Regions from separate parts of the Streptomyces sp. NPDC045701 genome, predicted to be linked through region 2. Evidence: predicted binding sites of a transcription regulator. Region 2 holds the regulator's gene; the other holds the start of a gene.
What was found. Region 2 encodes HrcA, which represses chaperone genes, less so after heat shock. Its sites were predicted from a motif close to TTNGCACTCNGNNNNNCNGAGTGCNAA; they were not measured.
Positions count from the first base shown of each region.

Region 1: groL (chaperonin GroEL) is a predicted target of HrcA. The motif match lies at 5,693-5,719, and genes of this name have one in related genera.

Region 1 is NZ_JBWKJV010000020.1:4,061-13,419, reverse strand. Features, by position in the region: gene AC07DW_RS20935 (ABC transporter permease) at 39-1,487, opposite strand; gene AC07DW_RS20930 (hypothetical protein) at 1,777-1,980, opposite strand; gene AC07DW_RS20925 (hypothetical protein) at 1,977-2,168, opposite strand; gene AC07DW_RS20920 (helix-turn-helix domain-containing protein) at 2,290-3,132, shown strand; gene AC07DW_RS20915 (DUF397 domain-containing protein) at 3,113-3,298, shown strand; gene AC07DW_RS20910 (SRPBCC family protein) at 3,328-3,774, opposite strand; gene groL (chaperonin GroEL) at 3,908-5,530, opposite strand; gene AC07DW_RS20900 (cold-shock protein) at 5,841-6,047, opposite strand; gene AC07DW_RS20895 (ubiquitin-like small modifier protein 1) at 6,487-6,765, opposite strand; gene thrC (threonine synthase) at 6,790-8,097, opposite strand; SAM riboswitch class I at 8,091-8,235, opposite strand; gene AC07DW_RS20885 (glucosyl-3-phosphoglycerate synthase) at 8,368-9,312, shown strand; gene AC07DW_RS20880 (alpha,alpha-trehalose-phosphate synthase (UDP-forming)) at 9,358-9,359, shown strand, end outside.
Region 2 is NZ_JBWKJV010000002.1:79,838-89,196, reverse strand. Features, by position in the region: gene hemW (radical SAM family heme chaperone HemW) at 1-482, shown strand, start outside; gene AC07DW_RS02680 (DUF3097 domain-containing protein) at 559-1,371, opposite strand; gene AC07DW_RS02675 (MBL fold metallo-hydrolase) at 1,382-2,104, opposite strand; gene hrcA (heat-inducible transcriptional repressor HrcA) at 2,272-3,288, shown strand; gene dnaJ (molecular chaperone DnaJ) at 3,289-4,428, shown strand; gene AC07DW_RS02660 (nitronate monooxygenase) at 4,475-5,551, shown strand; gene AC07DW_RS02655 (16S rRNA (uracil(1498)-N(3))-methyltransferase) at 5,548-6,279, shown strand; gene AC07DW_RS02650 (ATP-binding protein) at 6,403-7,722, shown strand; gene AC07DW_RS02645 (tetratricopeptide repeat protein) at 7,719-8,822, shown strand; gene AC07DW_RS02640 (histidine triad nucleotide-binding protein) at 8,863-9,222, shown strand; gene AC07DW_RS02635 (ribonuclease Z) at 9,233-9,359, shown strand, end outside.

The DNA.
Region 1 (9,359 bases), on a different contig from region 2:
TCAACTCCAGTCGTACGTAAGGGGGGTGCGGATACGGGTCACTCGACGCGGCGCAACGCGTCCGCCGGCCGCAGCCGGGAGGCGCGCCAGCCGCCGAACCCGCCCGCGACCAGGCCGCCCGCGACGGCGAGGGCCACGGCGAGCCCGATGGTGGTGAGGGAGACGGGCGCGGTGAGTGTGACGTCCAGCGCGCGGGAGGCCGCCTCACGCACCGGCCCGCCACCGCCGGGCCCGCCCGCGAACCGCTGCCCGCCACCACCGGCGGCCCCGCCCAGTTCGGCGGTGAGCGTCGGGCCGAACGCCGTGACGGCCCACGCCCCGGCCAGCCCCGCGCCGATCCCGAGCACCCCGCCGATCAGCCCGTGCACCAGCGCCTCACCGGCCACCTGGCGGGTGACCCGCCCGCTCCTCCATCCCAGCGCCTTGAGGGTGCCGAACTCGCGCACCCGCCTGCCGACCGCCGACGACGTCAGCAGCCCCGCCACGACGAACGCCGCGCCCAGCACCACGATCGACAGCCACTTCCCGACGCCCTCCGCCAGGCCGGCCGCGGTGGACAGCGACCCGGAGACGGTGTCGGCGAGGTCGGCGGACGTGGTGACGGTGGTGCCCGGGACGTTCTTCCGCACGGCGCCCTCGACCTCGTCGATGGCTTGCGAGTCGGTCGCCCGGACGTAGACGGTCGTGACCCTGCCCTTGGCGTCGGCGAGGGTCTGCGCCTCGGCGAGCGGCAGGTAGACGTCGGCGGCGGCGTCCCCGCTGTCGGCGGTCGCGACGCCGATGACGGCGTACCCGGTGCCGGAGACGGTGAGCTTCTCCCCGACGGCCAGCCCCTGTTCCTGGGCGTAGGCGCTGTCGACGACGGCCACCTTGGCGGACGTCTCGGTCGCCGTGAACGTACGCCCGGCGGTGATCTTCGAGGACGTCAGCGGCCCGAGCCCCTGATGGGCGACGTCGGTCCCGTACACGGTGTACGAGTCGACCCCGAAGTCCGCCCCGCCGCCGCGCACGTCGCCGCCGCCCTGTCCCCGGCCCTGGTCCGGCTGTGCGGGCTGCACCTCACCGCTCCCGAACTGCCCGTCGACCTTCATCACCCGGGCGTTCAGCCCGCCGACGGCCTCCGCGACCCCGTCCTGCCGGGCCACCTCCGCGACGGTCGAGGCGGCGAGCGTCTCGAACCCCTGCACCATGACCACGTCCTGGCTCTGCTGCTCGCCGTCCGCGCCCGCCCCCTCGCCGGCGTCGAACCGGAACCTGGGCCGCCGCACGGTGTCCCCCTCCCCGGGCGGGGAAGCGGCCTTGGTGACCGTCATGTCGGTGCCGAGCCCGTACAGCGACTCCAGCACCCTGCCCTGGGCCCGGTTCATCCCGGCCGTGACCGAGTCGACCACGATGACCAGCGCGATTCCGAGGGCCAGCCCCGAGGCGACGACCAGCGCCGCCTTGCGTCGACGGCGCAACTCGCGCCGGAGGTAGGTGAAGAACATGGCGCGAAAGCTATGGGCGCGGTGTGATGGCCGGTTGAGGCCCCGGTGAGAGTCGTATGAGAACGGCCGGGCCCGCCGGGCGGGCGGCCGCGTCTCCCCCGTGCGGGCGGGGGCCGGATCCGGTCCTCCCGCGTGAGGCGGCCGGCTGTGCCCTTGTGGGGCCCCGGGTCGCCCGCCCTGCCGTCGCCGGGCAGGTCCACCTGCCCGGCGATCTCCGGGTACGCGTGTCAGCCGCCGATCACAGCGGCCGGCGGGTGTTTCGCCCTGGTGCTCAATGCTTTCGACTTGTTCATGGCAGGCGTCCTCTCTGGTTCAACTCTCGAACGCGTGCCCGCAGCACCTCGCCCGGCGGGGCGGGCGTGAGCTGGTCGGCCGGGCAGTCCCACTCCCGCCCGCCGCCCAGCGGGCGTAGCTGTACGCGGCCGCCGACGCGGCCCACGACCTCACCGATCCGACCGTCGCGGCCGTCGATCATGTACTCGGGGGCGCTCATCGCCGCGCCTCGTGCAGCGCGGCGACCAGGCGCATCGCGGTGTCCACGTTGCACCGGCCCAGCTCCACCAGCGGGCACGGCATCTCACTCGCTGCCGACACCGGGTCCACCCGCAGGGACGGCAGTACGACACCGACCCTGCCGAGTTCATCCCGCAGCTGGTTCACCACTTGCTCCACGGACAGCATCCCCACGACCAGGCACCTCCACGCTGAGTGTTCGTGTTCTGAACACAGCGTGGTCGATTCGCGGCTAGTCTGAACACAAAGGCGGCCCAACAACCCCATCTGTGCTAACGGGAGTTGACACATGCCCGGTCCGAAGGGTCTCGACCCGTCCTCCTCACCCAGGGCACTGCTCGGCGCCGAACTGCGCCATGCCCGCGAGAACGCCCGTCTCAGCCAGGACGCCCTGGGCGAGCAGCTCTTCGTGAGCGGCTCGTTCATCGGCCAGCTGGAGGCCGGTACGCGCCGGATGCAGCCGGAGATCGCCGCCAGGATCGACGCCATACTGGGCACGAACGGGTTCTTCCAGCGGAACTGCCAGGCCGCCAACAGGTCGCGCTACCCCGACCACTTCGCGGAGGCGGCGGAGGCGGAAGCGGTCGCCACGTCGATCAGGGAGTACGCGCCGCTGCTGATCCCGGGCGTGTTGCAGACGGAGGGCTACGCGCGGGAGGTGTTCCGCGCCTACCAGCCGACCGCGACGGAAGACGTCATCGACGGCTTGGTCGACGCCCGGCTCGCCCGTGCGCACATCCTCGACGATCCAACGAAGCCGTTGTTCTGGGCGGTTCTGGACGAGGCCGTACTACGGCGCAAGGTCGGCGGTCCGGCGGTGATGGCCGAGGCGCTCCAACACATCACGTGGTTGGGCCGCTCGCACCGAGTCATCTTGCAGGTCCTCCCCTTCGCGGCGGGCGCGCATGCGTCCCTGGACGGCGGGATCAAGCTGATGAGCTTCGACGACGCCCCGCCACTCGCCTACCTCGAAGGCCACGGCACGGGCCAGTTGCGGGACGACCCGGCCGGCGTGAGGCGGCACGAACTGGCCTACGATTTGCTCCGGGCCAGCGCACTGTCACCCAAAGAATCCCTGGCCTTGATCGCGTCAGTGGCGGAGGATTACGCCCATGAAGATCGAGATCGTTGAGTGGCGCAAGTCGAGTTACAGCGGCGGGGACGGCGGCAATTGCCTCGAAGTCGCCGACGGCCACCCCGGCATCGTCCCCGTCCGGGACTCCAAGACCCCCACCGGTCCGAAGCTCGTGTTCGGGGCCGCCGCCTGGTCCGCGTTCGTGGCGGACCTCAAGCGATAGGCGCACAGGCGCGACGCGCGGTCCCGGGCTCATGAGGCTCCGGGGCCGTACCGCGTCTCCATCAGGTGCCGCAGCAGCGCGAGGTCCTTGCGGCCGGCGCGGCGCATCGCGGCGGCCAGGACGCGGCTGCTGCCTCCGCCCCGGTTGCGGAGGGTCATGCGGGTGCGGGTGCCGTCCTCTCCGTACGGCTCCCAGGTGTACGTGGTCTCCATCGGGAACGGTCCCTGGTCCGCGCGCATCGCCAGGCGCCGGCCGGGCTCGTAGGCGACGATCTCGTACGTGTGAACGAGTCGCCGCCCCAGGAAGCGGGCCACGAACGCGGCCCTGGCCCCGACCGCGACCTCGGACACCGTCTCCCACTCGACCGAGACGATGTTGACGTACCACTCGGGCGCGTTCGACGGATCGGCGGCGTACGCGGCGACGGTGTCGCACGGGGCGTCGATCACGGTCTCGGTCAGGACGTCGACGGCCATGGTCCCAGCGTAGGTCGTCCTCGGCGGCCCGGCCCCGGGGCGGGACGGCACCCGGTGAACGCCCGAGGGCGGTACCCCCTGGGAGTGGGGGTACCGCCCTCGGAACGAGCGGACTGCGTCCGATCCGTGAGGATCAGAAGTCCATGTCACCGCCCGGCATGCCGCCCGGAGCACCGGCCGCGGCCTTCTCCGGCTTGTCGGCGATGACGGCCTCGGTGGTGAGGAACAGCGCCGCGATGGAGGCCGCGTTCTGCAGAGCGGAACGGGTCACCTTGGCGGGGTCGATGATGCCCTCGGCGATCATGTCGACGTACTCGCCGGTCGCGGCGTTCAGGCCGTGTCCGACGGGCAGGTTGCGCACCTTCTCGACGATGACGCCACCCTCGAGACCACCGTTGACGGCGATCTGCTTCAGCGGGGCCTCGAGCGCCAGGCGCACGATGTTGGCACCGGTCGCCTCGTCACCCTCGAGCTCCAGCTTCTCGAAGACGCTGGACGCCTGGAGCAGGGCCACGCCACCACCGGCGACGATGCCCTCCTCGACGGCGGCCTTGGCGTTGCGCACCGCGTCCTCGATGCGGTGCTTGCGCTCCTTGAGCTCGACCTCGGTGGCGGCACCGGCCTTGATGACGGCCACGCCGCCGGCCAGCTTCGCCAGGCGCTCCTGGAGCTTCTCGCGGTCGTAGTCCGAGTCGGAGTTCTCGATCTCGGCACGGATCTGGTTGACGCGACCCGCGACCTGGTCGCTCTCACCGGCACCGTCGACGATCGTGGTCTCGTCCTTGGTGATGACGACCTTGCGGGCGCGGCCCAGCAGGTCCAGGCCGGCGTTCTCGAGCTTGAGGCCGACCTCCTCGGAGATGACCTGGCCACCGGTGAGGATGGCGATGTCGTTCAGCATGGCCTTGCGGCGGTCGCCGAAGCCCGGGGCCTTGACGGCGACGGACTTGAAGGTGCCACGGATCTTGTTGACGACCAGGGTCGACAGGGCCTCGCCCTCGACGTCCTCGGCGATGATCAGCAGCGGCTTGCCGGACTGCATGACCTTCTCCAGCAGCGGGAGCAGGTCCTTCACCGAGGAGATCTTGGAGTTGACGATCAGGATGTACGGGTCGTCGAGCGACGCCTCCATACGCTCCATGTCGGTGGCGAAGTACGCCGAGATGTAGCCCTTGTCGAAGCGCATACCCTCGGTGAGCTCCAGCTCCAGACCGAAGGTCTGGGACTCCTCGACGGTGATGACGCCTTCCTTGCCGACCTTGTCCATCGCCTCGGCGATGAGCTCGCCGATCTGGGTGTCGGCGGCGGAGATGGAGGCCGTGGAAGCGATCTGCTCCTTGGTCTCGACATCCTTCGCCTGCTCCAGCAGCGCGCCGGAGACGGCCTCGACGGCGGTCTCGATGCCGCGCTTGAGGGCCATCGGGTTGGCGCCGGCGGCGACGTTGCGCAGACCCTCGCGGACGAGCGCCTGGGCGAGGACGGTGGCGGTGGTCGTACCGTCACCGGCGACGTCGTCCGTCTTCTTGGCGACTTCCTTGACCAGCTCGGCGCCGATCTTCTCGTACGGGTCCTCGAGCTCGATCTCCTTGGCGATGGATACACCATCGTTGGTGATCGTGGGGGCGCCCCACTTCTTCTCGAGGACGACGTTGCGACCCTTGGGGCCCAGGGTCACCTTGACGGCGTCGGCGAGCTGGTTCATGCCGCGCTCGAGGCCGCGCCGTGCCTCCTCGTCGAACGCGATGATCTTGGCCATGTGAAGTGGTCCTCCCGGACTGGGGTGGATGCTCCGGACCGCGCTGGCGCCCGCGACGGACGGTCTGCCTGCCTGAAGTGGTTCCTTGCCCCACTGGCCTGCGGACCTCGCCGACCCGGTCCTTCGTTGTCACTCTCACCTTCAGAGTGCTAACGCCAATGATTAGCACTCGACCCATGCGAGTGCAAGCGCCCCCCATGGATCCGGGGCGGCGTCCGGACGCGCGCGAGGGGCCCGCGTCCCCTGGAACGCGAGCCCCTCGGCACTTGCGATGTCGACAGTCGATGGTCGGTCGATCGCGACGCGGCTCTCAGCCGGCGGCGAGCTTGACCATGTCCGCCTGCGGACCCTTCTGGCCCTGCGAGATCTCGAACTCCACTCGCTGACCTTCTTCAAGGGTGCGGTAGCCGTCCATCTGGATCGCGCTGTAGTGGACGAAAACATCCGCACCACCGTCGACCGCGATGAAGCCGTACCCCTTCTCCGCGTTGAACCACTTGACGGTGCCCTGAGCCATGCCTAACTCCCCTATTACTGGCCCTTGCACAGGACCGCACTTCGCGGACCCGGGTCAGACCTCACCCGCAGACAGTTCCCAGGCCCTGGGAGCCTGGAGATGCCCCAGCGGGCGTGCGCCGGAACGCGTCGACCGCCGCTGAATGTATCTGCCCAACTGCCGTCTGCAACAGGTCAATCGGACGAGAATTCCGAGCACGGGTGAACGGAAAATGTGGCCGAAGGGGCCAGAATCCCGGGCAAGTCGGGCCCGGCAAAGGGCGCAAATGACACAACTCGCGGGGGTACATTGACTGCATCTCGTCGCGGCCGCGCACTATTTCATATGCGTCCGGCACAGGCGGCGGCGGGGACTTCCCCAACTCTACCGCGCTCAACCATGCAGAATTGCCCCCTCCGCTTCTCTCGCGGAGGGGGCAACGTCCGTCGCGCCGGGTACGTCAGCAGCCGCCCGCCACGGCCGGGATGATCGACACGCCCGCGCCGTCGGGCGTGGCGGTCCCCAGACCGTCCTCGAAACGCACGTCGTCGTCGTTGACGTACACGTTCACGAAGCGGCGCAGCTTGCCCTGGTCGTCCAGGACGCGGGCGGCGATGCCCGGGTGGTTCTTCTCCAGCGACTCGATGACCTCGGAGAGGGTCGCGCCCTCCGCCGTGACCTCGGCCTGGCCGCCCGTGTACGTGCGGAGGATGGTGGGGATGCGGACGTTGACGCTCATGTCGTGGTGCTGCCTTTCAGTCGTTCAGGCGAGGCCGGCGGCGCGGAACGCGTCCAGGCTCGGGCGGATGGTCGCGGTCGGGCCGGTGGTCGGGGCCACCGCGTCGAGGGTCTTCAGGCCGTCGCCCGTGTTGAGCACGACGGTGGTCAGCGACGGGTCCAGGGCGCCCGCCTCGATCAGCTTCCTCGTCACGCCCACGGTGACACCACCCGCCGTCTCGGCGAAGATGCCCTCCGTACGGGCCAGCAGCTTGATCGCGTCGACCACCTGCTCGTCGTCGACGTCCTCCACCGCTCCGCCGGTGCGGCGGGCGATGTCCAGGACGTACGGGCCGTCCGCCGGGTTGCCGATGGCGAGCGACTTGGCGATGGTGTTCGGCTTCTGGGGGCGTACGACGTCGTGGCCGGCCTTGAAGGCCGCCGACACCGGGGAGCAGCCCTCCGCCTGGGCACCGAAGATCTTGTACGGCCTGTCCTCGACCAGACCCAGCTTGATCAGCTCCTGCAACCCCTTGTCGATCTTCGTCAGCTGCGAGCCGGACGCGATCGGGATCACCAGCTGGTCGGGCAGCCGCCAGCCAAGCTGCTCGCAGATCTCGTACGCGAGGGTCTTCGACCCCTCGGCGTAGTACGGCCGCAGGTTGACGTTCACGAAGCCCCAGCCCTCGCCCAGCGGGTCGCCGATGAGCTCGGAGCAGAAACGGTTGACGTCGTCGTAGGTGCCCTCGATGCCGACGAGGTCACCGCCGTAGACGGCGGCCATGACGACCTTGCCCTGCTCCAGGTCGTGCGGGATGAACACGCAGGACCGGAAGCCGGCACGGGCGGCGGCGGCGCCGACGGCACCCGCCAGGTTGCCGGTGGAGGAGCAGGACAGGGTGGTGAAGCCGAAGGCGCGGGCGGCCTCCAGGGCCTGGGCGACGACCCGGTCCTTGAAGGAGTGCGTCGGGTTGCCCGAGTCGTCCTTGACGAACAGCTTGCCCGGCTCGACGCCCAGCTCACGCGCCAGGTTGTCGGCCTGGACGAGCTTGGTCCAGCCGGGGTTCAGGTTCGGCTTGCCGGCGACGTCCGCCGGGACGGGCAGCAGCGGCGCGTACCGCCAGATGTTCGCGGGTCCGGCCTCGATCCGCTCGCGGAGCGCCTCGGGGTCGCCGACCGGCAGGTCGTAGGCGATCTCTAGAGGCCCGAAACACAGCTCACAGGCGAAAATGGGACCGAGCTCGAAACGCTCGCCGCATTCGCGACAGGAGAGGGCGGAAGCAGGCCCGAGGTCGACGTTCTTGGCGGTGGCGACAGTCTGTACAGCCATGGAGGCGAGGCCCTTTCTCCTCATCTTCCTCATGGCGCACTTCGCCATGAGACGGATTTGGCACCTTCCCTAGCCGGGGCCTCGCGCAAGACGTTGCGAGTGCCGACTGGAGGGTTGCCGGGGCTTCAACGGGCCGTGTCCCTCTGCCCCTCTGGATGAGCGGTATTCGATTGTGGCGGTGCTTGTGCAGCCAACGCGGGGACCCGACATACGACGGTCGTCCGCGTTGTTCAAGACTGTAACCGAACCCCTGGACGCTCGAGACGGTCGTCCGATACGCGAGATGGAGATCACGTGCTGGAAGAGGTGGAGCGCTGGCTGGAGCGGCGGTCCTGGTCCGTGGCCGATCGACCGCTCGACCGGCTGCTCGCGGCCAAGCACGGCACGACCGTCAGTGTCGTCCTGCCGGCGCTGAACGAGGAGGCGACGGTCGGCGACATCGTCACCGTCGTCCGCCGCGAACTGATGTCCGGCCCCGTCCCGCTCGTCGACGAACTCGTGGTGATCGACTCGGGCTCCACCGACCGGACCTCGGAGGTCGCCGCCGCGGCCGGGGCGCGCGTGGTGCACCGGGACGCCATCCTCCCCCGCATACCCGCGCTCCCCGGCAAGGGCGAGGTCCTGTGGCGCTCCCTCCTCGCCACCAGCGGCGACATCGTCTGCTTCGTCGACGCCGACCTGCGCGACTTCTCGGCCGACTTCGTCACCGGGATCGTCGGCCCGCTCCTCACCGACCCGTCCGTCCAGTTCGTCAAGGCCATGTACGACCGGCCCCTGGCCGGCTCGCCCGGCCAGGGCGGCCGGGTGACCGAGCTGGTGGCGCGGCCGCTGCTGAACCTGCACTGGCCGCGGCTGGCCGGATTCGTGCAGCCGCTGGGCGGCGAGTACGCGGCGCGCCGCTCGCTGCTGGAACGGCTCCCCTTCCCGGTGGGGTACGGGGTGGAGCTCGGCCTGCTGGTGGACGCCCTGCACACCGTGGGCCTCGACGCCCTGGCGCAGGTGGACGTGGGGGTGCGCAAGCACCGGCACCAGGACGAGCGGGCACTGGGCCGGATGGCGGCGGCGATCTACCGCACGGCGCAGCTGCGGCTGTCGCGCGGGCACCTGGTGCGGCCGCGGCTGACGCAGTTCGACCGCGGGGACGCGGGCTTCGTCCCGCGCACCCATGACGTCGACACCGAGGAGCGCCCGCCGATGACCGAGGTGGCCGAGTACGCGCGGCACCGGCGCGTGGCGTGAGCGCCGTACGTTTGAGCGTTTCCGCTACGGGCTAGGTTCGTCTCCAT
Region 2 (9,359 bases):
ACGTCGACGCCGACCGGTACCTGATCGCGGAGGACGTGCTGTCCGGCGCGGGCTTCTCCTGGTACGAGGTGTCCAACTGGGCCACCTCGGACGCGGGGCGGTGCCTGCACAACGAGCTGTACTGGCGCGGCGCCGACTGGTGGGGCGCGGGACCCGGCGCGCACAGCCACGTCGGGGGCGTGCGCTGGTGGAACGTGAAGCACCCCGGCGCGTACGCCGCCGCTCTGGCCGGGGGGCGGTCGCCCGGCGCGGGGCGCGAGGTGCTGTCGGAGGAGGACCGGCGGGTGGAGCGGGTGCTGCTGGAGCTGCGGCTGCGCGAGGGGTGCGAGCTGTCACTGCTCAGGCCCGCGGGGCTGGCCGCCGCCGGGCGCGCGGTGAGTGACGGGCTCCTGGACCCCGGTCCCTACGCGGAGGGGCGGGCCGTCCTGACGCTGCGGGGCCGGCTGCTGGCCGACGCGGTGGTGCGGGACCTGGTGGACTAGGTCCGACGGGCGCGGCCGGGGCGCCGCGGCGGGGAGCGGCCGGCGCGCCGGTGGCGGCGAGAGGGCGCGGCAGCCGTCACCCGGCCGCCTCGCCGACCGTCACGTGGTCGATCAGCCGCTCCACCGCGCCCAGCAGCTCGGATTCCAGGTCCTTGTAGGAGTGGACCTTCGACAGGATGTGCTGCCAGGCGGCGCCGGTGTTCTCCGGCCACCCCAGGGCGCGGCACACGCCCGTCTTCCAGTCCTGGCCGCGCGGGACGGCCGGCCACGCCCGGATGCCCACCGAGGAGGGCTTCACGGCCTCCCAGATGTCGATGTACGGGTGCCCCACCACCAGGGTGTGCCCGTCCGTGACGGAGGCGGCGATGCGGGACTCCTTGGAGCCGGGGACCAGGTGGTCCACCAGCACCCCCAGGCGGGCGTCCGGGCCGGGCCCGAATTCCCGGACGACGGCCGGGAGGTCGTCGACGCCCTCCAGGTACTCGACCACCACGCCCTCGACGCGCAGGTCGTCACCCCACACCCGCTCCACCAGCTCCGCGTCGTGCCGGCCCTCCACGTAGATGCGCCCCGCGCGGGCCACACGCGCGCGTGCGCCCGGTACGGCGATCGAGCCCGAGGCGGTCCGCGACGGCCGCGCGGGGCCGGCCGCCGGGCGCACCAGCGTCACCGGGCGCCCCTCCAGCAGGAAGCCGCGAGGCGCCAGCGGGAACACCCGGTGCTTGCCGAACCGGTCCTCCAGGGTCACCGTGCCCGCCTCACAGCCGATCACCGCCCCGCAGAACCCGGTGCTCACCTCCTCGACCACCAGGTCCGGTTCGGCGGGTACCTCCGGCACCGGGGCCGAACGCTTCCAGGAGGGCGTCAGGTCAGGGTCGTAAGCGCGCATCCGCCAGACGCTACGACACCCCGAAGCGGCGGGCCAGTTCCGCGCGCTGGGCGCGTACGAAGCCGGCGTCGACGACGGCTCCGTGCCCGGGGACGTACACCGCGTCCTCGCCGCCCAGTTCCAGCAGCCGGTCCAGCGCGGCCGGCCAGCGCGACGGGACGGCGTCCGGCCCGGCCTGGGGGTCGCCCGACTCCTCCACCAGGTCCCCGCACAGGACGACCTTCCGGGAGCCCGGCACCAGGACGGCCAGGTCGTGGCCGCTGTGGCCCGGGCCCACGTTGGTCAGCAGCACCTGCCGCCCGCCCAGCTCCAGCGTCCACTCGCCGCACACCAGGTGGTGCGGGGCGACCAGGACGTCGGTCGCCTCCACGGCGTCCGCCTCGGCCACGCCGTGCCGTACGGCGTCCGCCCGCAGCCCGTCCCGGTCCCCGGCCAGCACGGTGTCGACGCCGACCGCCCCGTACACCTCCGTGCCGGAGAACGCGGCCGTGCCGAGCACGTGATCGAAATGGGGGTGGCTCAGTGCGATGTGCGTCACTCTCCGGTCGCCCATGAGCGCCTGGGCCTGCGCCCGGATCTCGGCCCCCTCACGGAGCGTGGCGCCCGTGTCGTACAAGAGGGCGCCGTCCTCGCCGACCACCAACGCGGTGGTCGCGTCCCACACCGGAAGCCTCCTGCGGCCCACGCCGTCACCGAGACGCTCCCACCCGAAGTCTTCCCAACTGACGTCCATACCGCGACGCTATCGGCATCCACCAGCGTCGTCGCGCGGTAGCGTGGTCGGCCGCCCTTGCTAGGGGCGTACCCCGGCGCCGTACACTTGCCGGGGGAAGGTTGGCACTCGGGCATGGTGAGTGCCAGCGAAGCAGGAGGAACCACGGCAAGCTGGAGGTGCGCGCGGTGCTCAGCGAACGCAGACTCGAGGTCTTGCGCGCCATCGTCCAGGACTACGTGGGCACCGAGGAGCCGGTCGGCTCCAAGGCGCTCACGGAGCGCCACAACCTCGGCGTCTCGCCCGCCACCGTGCGCAACGACATGGCGGTGCTGGAGGACGAGGGCTTCATCGCCCAGCCCCACACCAGCGCCGGCCGCATCCCCACCGACAAGGGCTACCGCCTCTTCGTCGACCGGCTCGCCGGTGTCAAGCCGCTGTCGTCGCCGGAGCGGCGCGCCATCCAGAACTTCCTGGACGGCGCGGTCGACCTCGACGACGTCGTCGGCCGTACGGTGCGGCTGCTCGCGCAGCTGACCCGGCAGGTCGCGGTCGTGCAGTACCCGTCCCTGACCCGGTCCACCGTGCGCCACGTGGAGCTGCTGTCGCTGGCCCCCGCCCGGCTGATGCTCGTCCTGATCACCGACACCGGGCGCGTGGAGCAGCGCATGGTCGACTGCCCCGCGCCGTTCGGCGAGACGTCGGTGGCCGACCTGCGGGCGCGGCTGAACAGCCGCGTGGTGGGGCGGCGCTTCACGGACGTGCCGCAGCTGGTCCAGGACCTCCCCGAGTCCTTCGAGGCGGAGGACCGGGGCACCGTCTCCACGGTGCTGGCCACGCTGCTGGAGACCCTGGTGGAGGAGACCGAGGAGCGGCTGATGATCGGCGGCACCGCCAATCTCACCCGCTTCGGGCACGACTTCCCCCTGACGATCCGGCCGGTGCTGGAGGCGCTGGAGGAGCAGGTGGTGCTCCTCAAGCTGCTCGGCGAGGCCAAGGACTCGGCCATGACCGTACGTATCGGGCACGAGAACGCCCATGAGGGCCTCAACTCCACGTCCGTCGTCGCGGTCGGCTACGGTTCGGGCGACGAGGCAGTCGCCAAACTCGGCGTGGTCGGACCGACCCGCATGGACTACCCCGGAACGATGGGAGCGGTACGCGCAGTGGCACGTTACGTCGGACAGATCCTGGCGGAGTCGTAAGTGGCCACGGACTACTACGCCGTACTCGGCGTACGCCGCGACGCGTCCCAGGACGAGATCAAGAAGGCGTTCCGGAGGCTCGCCCGCGAGCTGCACCCGGACGTCAACCCCGATCCGAAGACGCAGGAGCGGTTCAAGGAGATCAACGCCGCTTACGAGGTGCTGTCGGACCCGCAGAAGAAGCAGGTCTACGACCTCGGCGGTGACCCGCTGTCCGCCTCCGGCGGCGGTGCGGGCGCGGGCGGCTTCGGCGCCGGCGGCTTCGGGAACTTCTCCGACATCATGGACGCCTTCTTCGGGACGGCGTCCCAGCGCGGGCCCCGGTCGCGGACGCGGCGCGGCCAGGACGCGATGATCCGTCTGGAGATCGACCTCAACGAGGCGGCCTTCGGCACGACCAAGGACATCCAGGTCGACACGGCCGTGGTCTGCACGACCTGTTCCGGCGAGGGCGCCGCGCCCGGTACGTCGGCCCAGACGTGCGACATGTGCCGCGGCCGGGGCGAGGTGTCCCAGGTCACCCGGTCCTTCCTGGGCCAGGTCATGACGTCCCGCCCCTGCCCGCAGTGCCAGGGCTTCGGCACCGTGGTGCCCACCCCGTGCCCGGAGTGCGCGGGCGACGGCCGGGTCCGGTCCCGCCGTACGCTCACGGTCAAGATCCCTGCCGGTGTGGACAACGGCACCCGCATCCAGCTCGCCGGCGAGGGCGAGGTCGGCCCGGGCGGCGGCCCGGCGGGCGACCTGTACGTCGAGATCCACGAGCTGCCGCACCCGGTGTTCCAGCGGCGCGGCGACGACCTGCACTGCACGGTGACCATCCCCATGACGGCGGCCTCGCTGGGCACCAAGTGCCCGCTGGAGACGCTGGACGGGCTGGAGGAGGTCGACGTCCGTCCCGGCACGCAGTCGGGCCAGTCGATCCCGCTGCACGGGCGCGGCGTCACGCACCTGCGGGGCGGCGGACGCGGTGACCTCATCGTGCACGTCGAGGTGCAGACCCCCTCGAAGCTGGACCCGGAGCAGGAGAGGCTGCTGCGGGAGCTGGCGAAGCTGCGCGGTGAGGAGCGGCCGACCGGCCAGTTCCAGCCGGGGCAGCAGGGGCTGTTCTCCCGCCTCAAGGACGCGTTCAACGGGCGGTGAGCCCTCGGGGTTCGGTGCGGGTGCGGGGGCGTGACACCATGCGTGCATGTCCTCCGCACTGACCGATCTCTGCCGGTACCCGATCGTGCAGGCGCCCATGGCGGGCGGCGCCTCCTGTCCGCAGCTCGCCGCGGCCGTGTCCGAGGCCGGCGGGCTGGGCTTTCTGGCCGCCGGGTACAAGACCGCCGACGGCATGTACCAGGAGATCAAGCAGGTCCGCGGGCTGACCTCGCGGCCCTTCGGCGTCAATCTGTTCATGCCGCAGCCCGGGCAGGCCGACCAGTCGGCCGTCGACGTCTACCGGCACCAGCTCGCCGGCGAGGCCACCTGGTACGAGACGCCGCTCGGCGACCCCGACGCGGGCCGCGACGACGGGTACGAGGCCAAGCTGGCCATCCTGCTGGACGACCCGGTCCCGATGGTGTCGTTCACCTTCGGGTGCCCAGCCCCCGAGACGGTCGCCGCGTTCGCCCGCGCCGGAACGGTCACCGTCGTGACGGTCACGTCGCCCGAGGAGGCCGAGGCCGCGCGGCGGGCGGGTGCCGACGCCGTGTGCGTCCAGGGAGTCGAGGCGGGCGGCCACCAGGGCACGCACCGCGACGACCCGGAGAGCGGCGGGTGCGGCACGGGCCTGCTGTCACTGATCGCGCTGGTGAAGGAGGCCGTGCCGCTGCCGATCGTCGCCGCGGGCGGCCTGATGCGCGGCAGCCAGATCGCCGCCGTCCTCGCGGCGGGCGCCGAGGCCGCGCAGCTCGGCACCGCGTTCCTGGTGTGCCCCGAGTCGGGCGCGCACGCCCTGCACAAGCAGGCCATGACCAACCCGCTGTTCGTCCGCACCGAGCTGACGCGGGCGTTCTCGGGGCGCCCGGCCCGGGGCCTGGTCAACCGGTTCATGCACGAGCACGGTCCGTACGCCCCGGCCGCGTACCCCGAGGTGCACCATCTGACGAGCGGGCTGCGCAAGGCCGCCGCCAAGGCGGGCGACCCGCAGGGCATGGCGCTGTGGGCGGGGCAGGGCCACCGGATGGCGCGCGAGCTGCCCGCCGGGCGGCTGGTGGAGGTCCTCGCCGCGGAGCTGGACGCCTCGGTGGCGTCCCTGGCGCTGCGGGGCGTGGCGTCATGACCGCCCCCGTCTTCCTGGTCGACCGCGTCTCCGGCGGGACGGTCGTCCTCGACGGGCCCGAGGGGCGGCACGCGGTGTCGGTGCGGCGGCTGCGGGTGGGCGAGGACGTCGTCCTGACGGACGGCGCCGGTTCCGGCGCGTACGGCACGGTCGCGGCCGTCGAGGGCAAGGACCGCCTGGAGGTGACGGTGGCCGAGGTCCGTACGGAGCCCGAGCCCTCGCCCCGCATCACCGTCGTCCAGGCCCTCCCCAAGGGCGACCGGGGCGAGCTGGCGGTGGAGACGATGACCGAGACGGGCGTGGACGCGATCGTGCCGTGGGCGGCGTCCCGCTGCATCACGCAGTGGAAGGGCGACCGCGGCCTGAAGGCGCTCGGCAAGTGGCGGGCCACCGCGCGCGAGGCGGGCAAGCAGTCGCGCAGGCTCCGTTTCCCCGACGTCGCGGACGCGGCGTCGACCAAGCAGGTCGCCCGGCTGCTCGCCGCGGCCGACTTCGCCGCCGTCCTCCACGAGGAGGGCGCCGAGCCGCTGGCCGGCGCCGAACTGCCCGCCACCGGCGACATCGTGCTCGTCGTCGGCCCCGAAGGGGGCGTGGCGCCCGACGAGTTGGCGGCCTTCGCCGAGGCGGGCGCGAAGCCCTACCGGCTCGGCCGCAGCGTGCTGCGCACCTCCACCGCCGGGACGGCCGCCACCGCGCTGCTGCTGGGGCGCACCGGCCGCTGGTCCTGAGAGGCCGCGGCCGGCGACCGGGGCGTCGCGCCGAACAGCGGCGCGGCCACGGTCACGTCGCACCGCCTTTCACAGGAGGGGCCCACCGGCCCGGTTGTCGTACCGGGTCCGTAGGGTGACGGCATGTCCGACGAGTCTCCCCTCATCCGCAGCCTGCGCGCCGCCGTCGCCGCCGCGCCCGACGACGTCCCCCTGCGGCTGCACCTCGCCGAACTCCTCCTCCAGGCGGGGCGCACCGACGAAGCCGTGACCGAGGCGGCCGTCGCCCTCCAGCACGCGCCCGGTGACGCGGACGCCCGCGCGCTGATGGGCCGCGCCATGGGCATGCCGCCCGCGCCCCCCGCCCCGGCGTCCCCCGACGCCCCGCCCGCGTCCCGGCTCCCGTACGCGCCCGCCCCCGAGCACTCCGGGCCCCCGGACCACCCCGGGCACCGCGAGGACTTCGACTGGGCCGCCGCCGAGCAGGAGGTCGGCGGCATCGTGCCGCCCCGGTTCGTGGACGGCACCGAGGCGCCCCTCACCGTCGACGGCCTCGGCGACGACCCGGACGGCGCCGACGCCTGGGACGTCGACGCGCCCGGCGCCGTACGGCTCGCGGACGTCGGCGGGATGCAGGAGGTCAAGGACCGCCTGGAGGCGGCGTTCCTGGCGCCCATGCGCAACCCCGAGCTGCGCAAGCTGTACGGCAAGAGCCTGCGCGGCGGTCTCCTGCTGTACGGGCCGCCCGGCTGCGGCAAGACGTTCATCGCCCGAGCGGTCGCCGGCGAGCTCGGCGCCGGCTTCCTGTCGATCTCGCTGAGCGACATCCTCGACATGTACATCGGCGCCTCCGAGAAGAACGTCCACGACATCTTCGAGACCGCCCGGGCCCAGGCCCCGTGCGTCGTCTTCCTCGACGAGCTGGACGCGCTCGGCGCCAAGCGCAGCCGCAGCCACCACAGCGGGCTGCGCAACGTCGTCAACCAGTTGCTGACCGAACTGGACGGCATCGCCGCCGACAGCAACGACGGCGTGTTCGTCCTGGCCGCCACCAACGTCCCCTGGGACGTGGACATCGCGCTGCGCCGCCCCGGCCGCCTCGACCGCACGCTGCTCGTCCTGCCGCCGGACGCCACCGCACGCGAGGCGATCCTCCGCTACCACCTGCGCGACCGGCCCATCGAGGCCGTGGACCTGGGCAAGCTCGTCAAGGCCACGGAGGACTTCTCCGGCGCCGACCTCGCCCACGTCTGCGAGAGCGCCGCCGAGACCGCGCTGCTCGACTCGGCCCGCACCGGCACCGTGCGGATGATCAACACCCGGGACCTGATGGGCGCGGCCAAGCAGATCCGGCCGTCCACCGACCCCTGGTTCGCCGCCGCGCGCAACGTGGCGACGTTCGCCAACGACGGCGGCATGTACGACGACCTCCTGGCGTACCTGAAGAGGAAGCGCAAACTGTGACCACCCCGCCGTCGCAGACGCTGGACCGGGCCGAGGCGCTGTACGACCTGGAGCGCTACGAACAGGCCGCGGCCCTCACCGCCCAGCACCTCGCCCAGCACCCGGACGACGCCCCGGCGCTCTCCCTGCTCGCCCGCTGCCGCCGCCACCTCGGCGACCGCGCGGAGGCGCTGCGCCTCGCCGACGAGGCGCTGCGCGCCGACCCCGAGCTGCCGTCGGCGTGGTTCCTGCGCGCCGACCTGCTGGCCCACGGCCCGGCCGGCGGCCCGCAGTGGGCGGCGGCGGAGGACTCCGCCCGGCGCGGCCTCGCCCTCGTACCGCACCACTGGAGCGGGTACCACGTGCTCGGCACCATCCTGGTCCGCTCGGAGAACCCGGCGCGGAGCCGCGAGGCGTACGCGCTGGCCCTGCGCTCCGTCGAGCTGGGCCCCGAGGAGGACGCCACCCACTTCCTCCTCGGCCTGGTCGCGTACCGGCTCAACGACTACGCCACCGCCGAGAGGGCCTACGAGAACGCGCTGCGCCTCAACCCGGAGAGCAGCGAGGCGCACAACAACCTGTCCCTGCTGCACCTGCGCCGCCGCTGGTACCGGCGCGGCGCGTGGACCAGGGCGGCCGAGGGGTTCGTCGACTCGGCGGCGCTCGACCTGGAGGACCGCGAGGCCCGCTTCAACCTGGAGACCATGGCCTGGGGCACCGCCGCGGGCGCGCGCTGGGTGGCGCTCGCCGGGTTCATGGCCGCGAGCATCGGCTCGGCCCAGCTGCGGGCCGGTGCCACGGGGACGGGCGCGGTGGTGGCCGAGGTCATCGGGATCGCCGTGTTCCTGGCGCTGTGGGGCGGCTGGGCGCTGTGGATGCTGCGGCGCGTCCCGCCCCGGCTCAGACGCCCCCTGCTGCTGATCTCCCGCACCTGCCCCCCGGTGCTGTGGATGGCCGGCGCCGTGGCCGTGCTGGGTCTGGAGTCGGCGGTCACCCTGGCGCTGCCCACGGTCGGCGCGGGGGTCGTCGCCGTGCTGGGCGGACCGCTGTTCTGGGGCGTGGTCATCACGTACTGGGTCAGCAGGTCCGCCCTCAAGAGACGCGCGCCCGGCCGCCGATAGAGTGCCCCCGTACGCAGACGGTGACGGAAAGGACCAGGACATGGCCGGAGAGGCGCAGAGCGACTGCCTGTTCTGCAAGATCGTGGCGGGGGAGGTCCCGGCCACCATCGTGCGCGAGTCGGAGACGACCGTCGCCTTCCGCGACATCAACCCGCAGGCACCCACGCACGTCCTGGTCATCCCCAAGGCGCACTACCCCGACGCCGCGTCCCTCGCCGAAGGGGCGCCGGAGATCGCCGCGGACGTGCTGCGCGAGGCCGGGCAGGTCGCCGCGGAGGAGAAGGTCGACGGCGTCGGCTACCGCGTCGTCTTCAACACCGGCTCCGGTGCCGGGCAGACCGTCTGGCACGCGCACGCCCACGTGCTCGGCGGTCGCGGCCTGAACTGGCCTCCCGGATAGTCACGGGGCCATGTCCGTACGGGAATTCGTCGTGCTGGGCACCGCGAGCCAGGTGCCCACCCGACACCGCAACCACAACGGCTACCTCCTGCGCTGGGACGGCGAGGGCATCCTCTTCGACCCGGGCGAGGGCACCC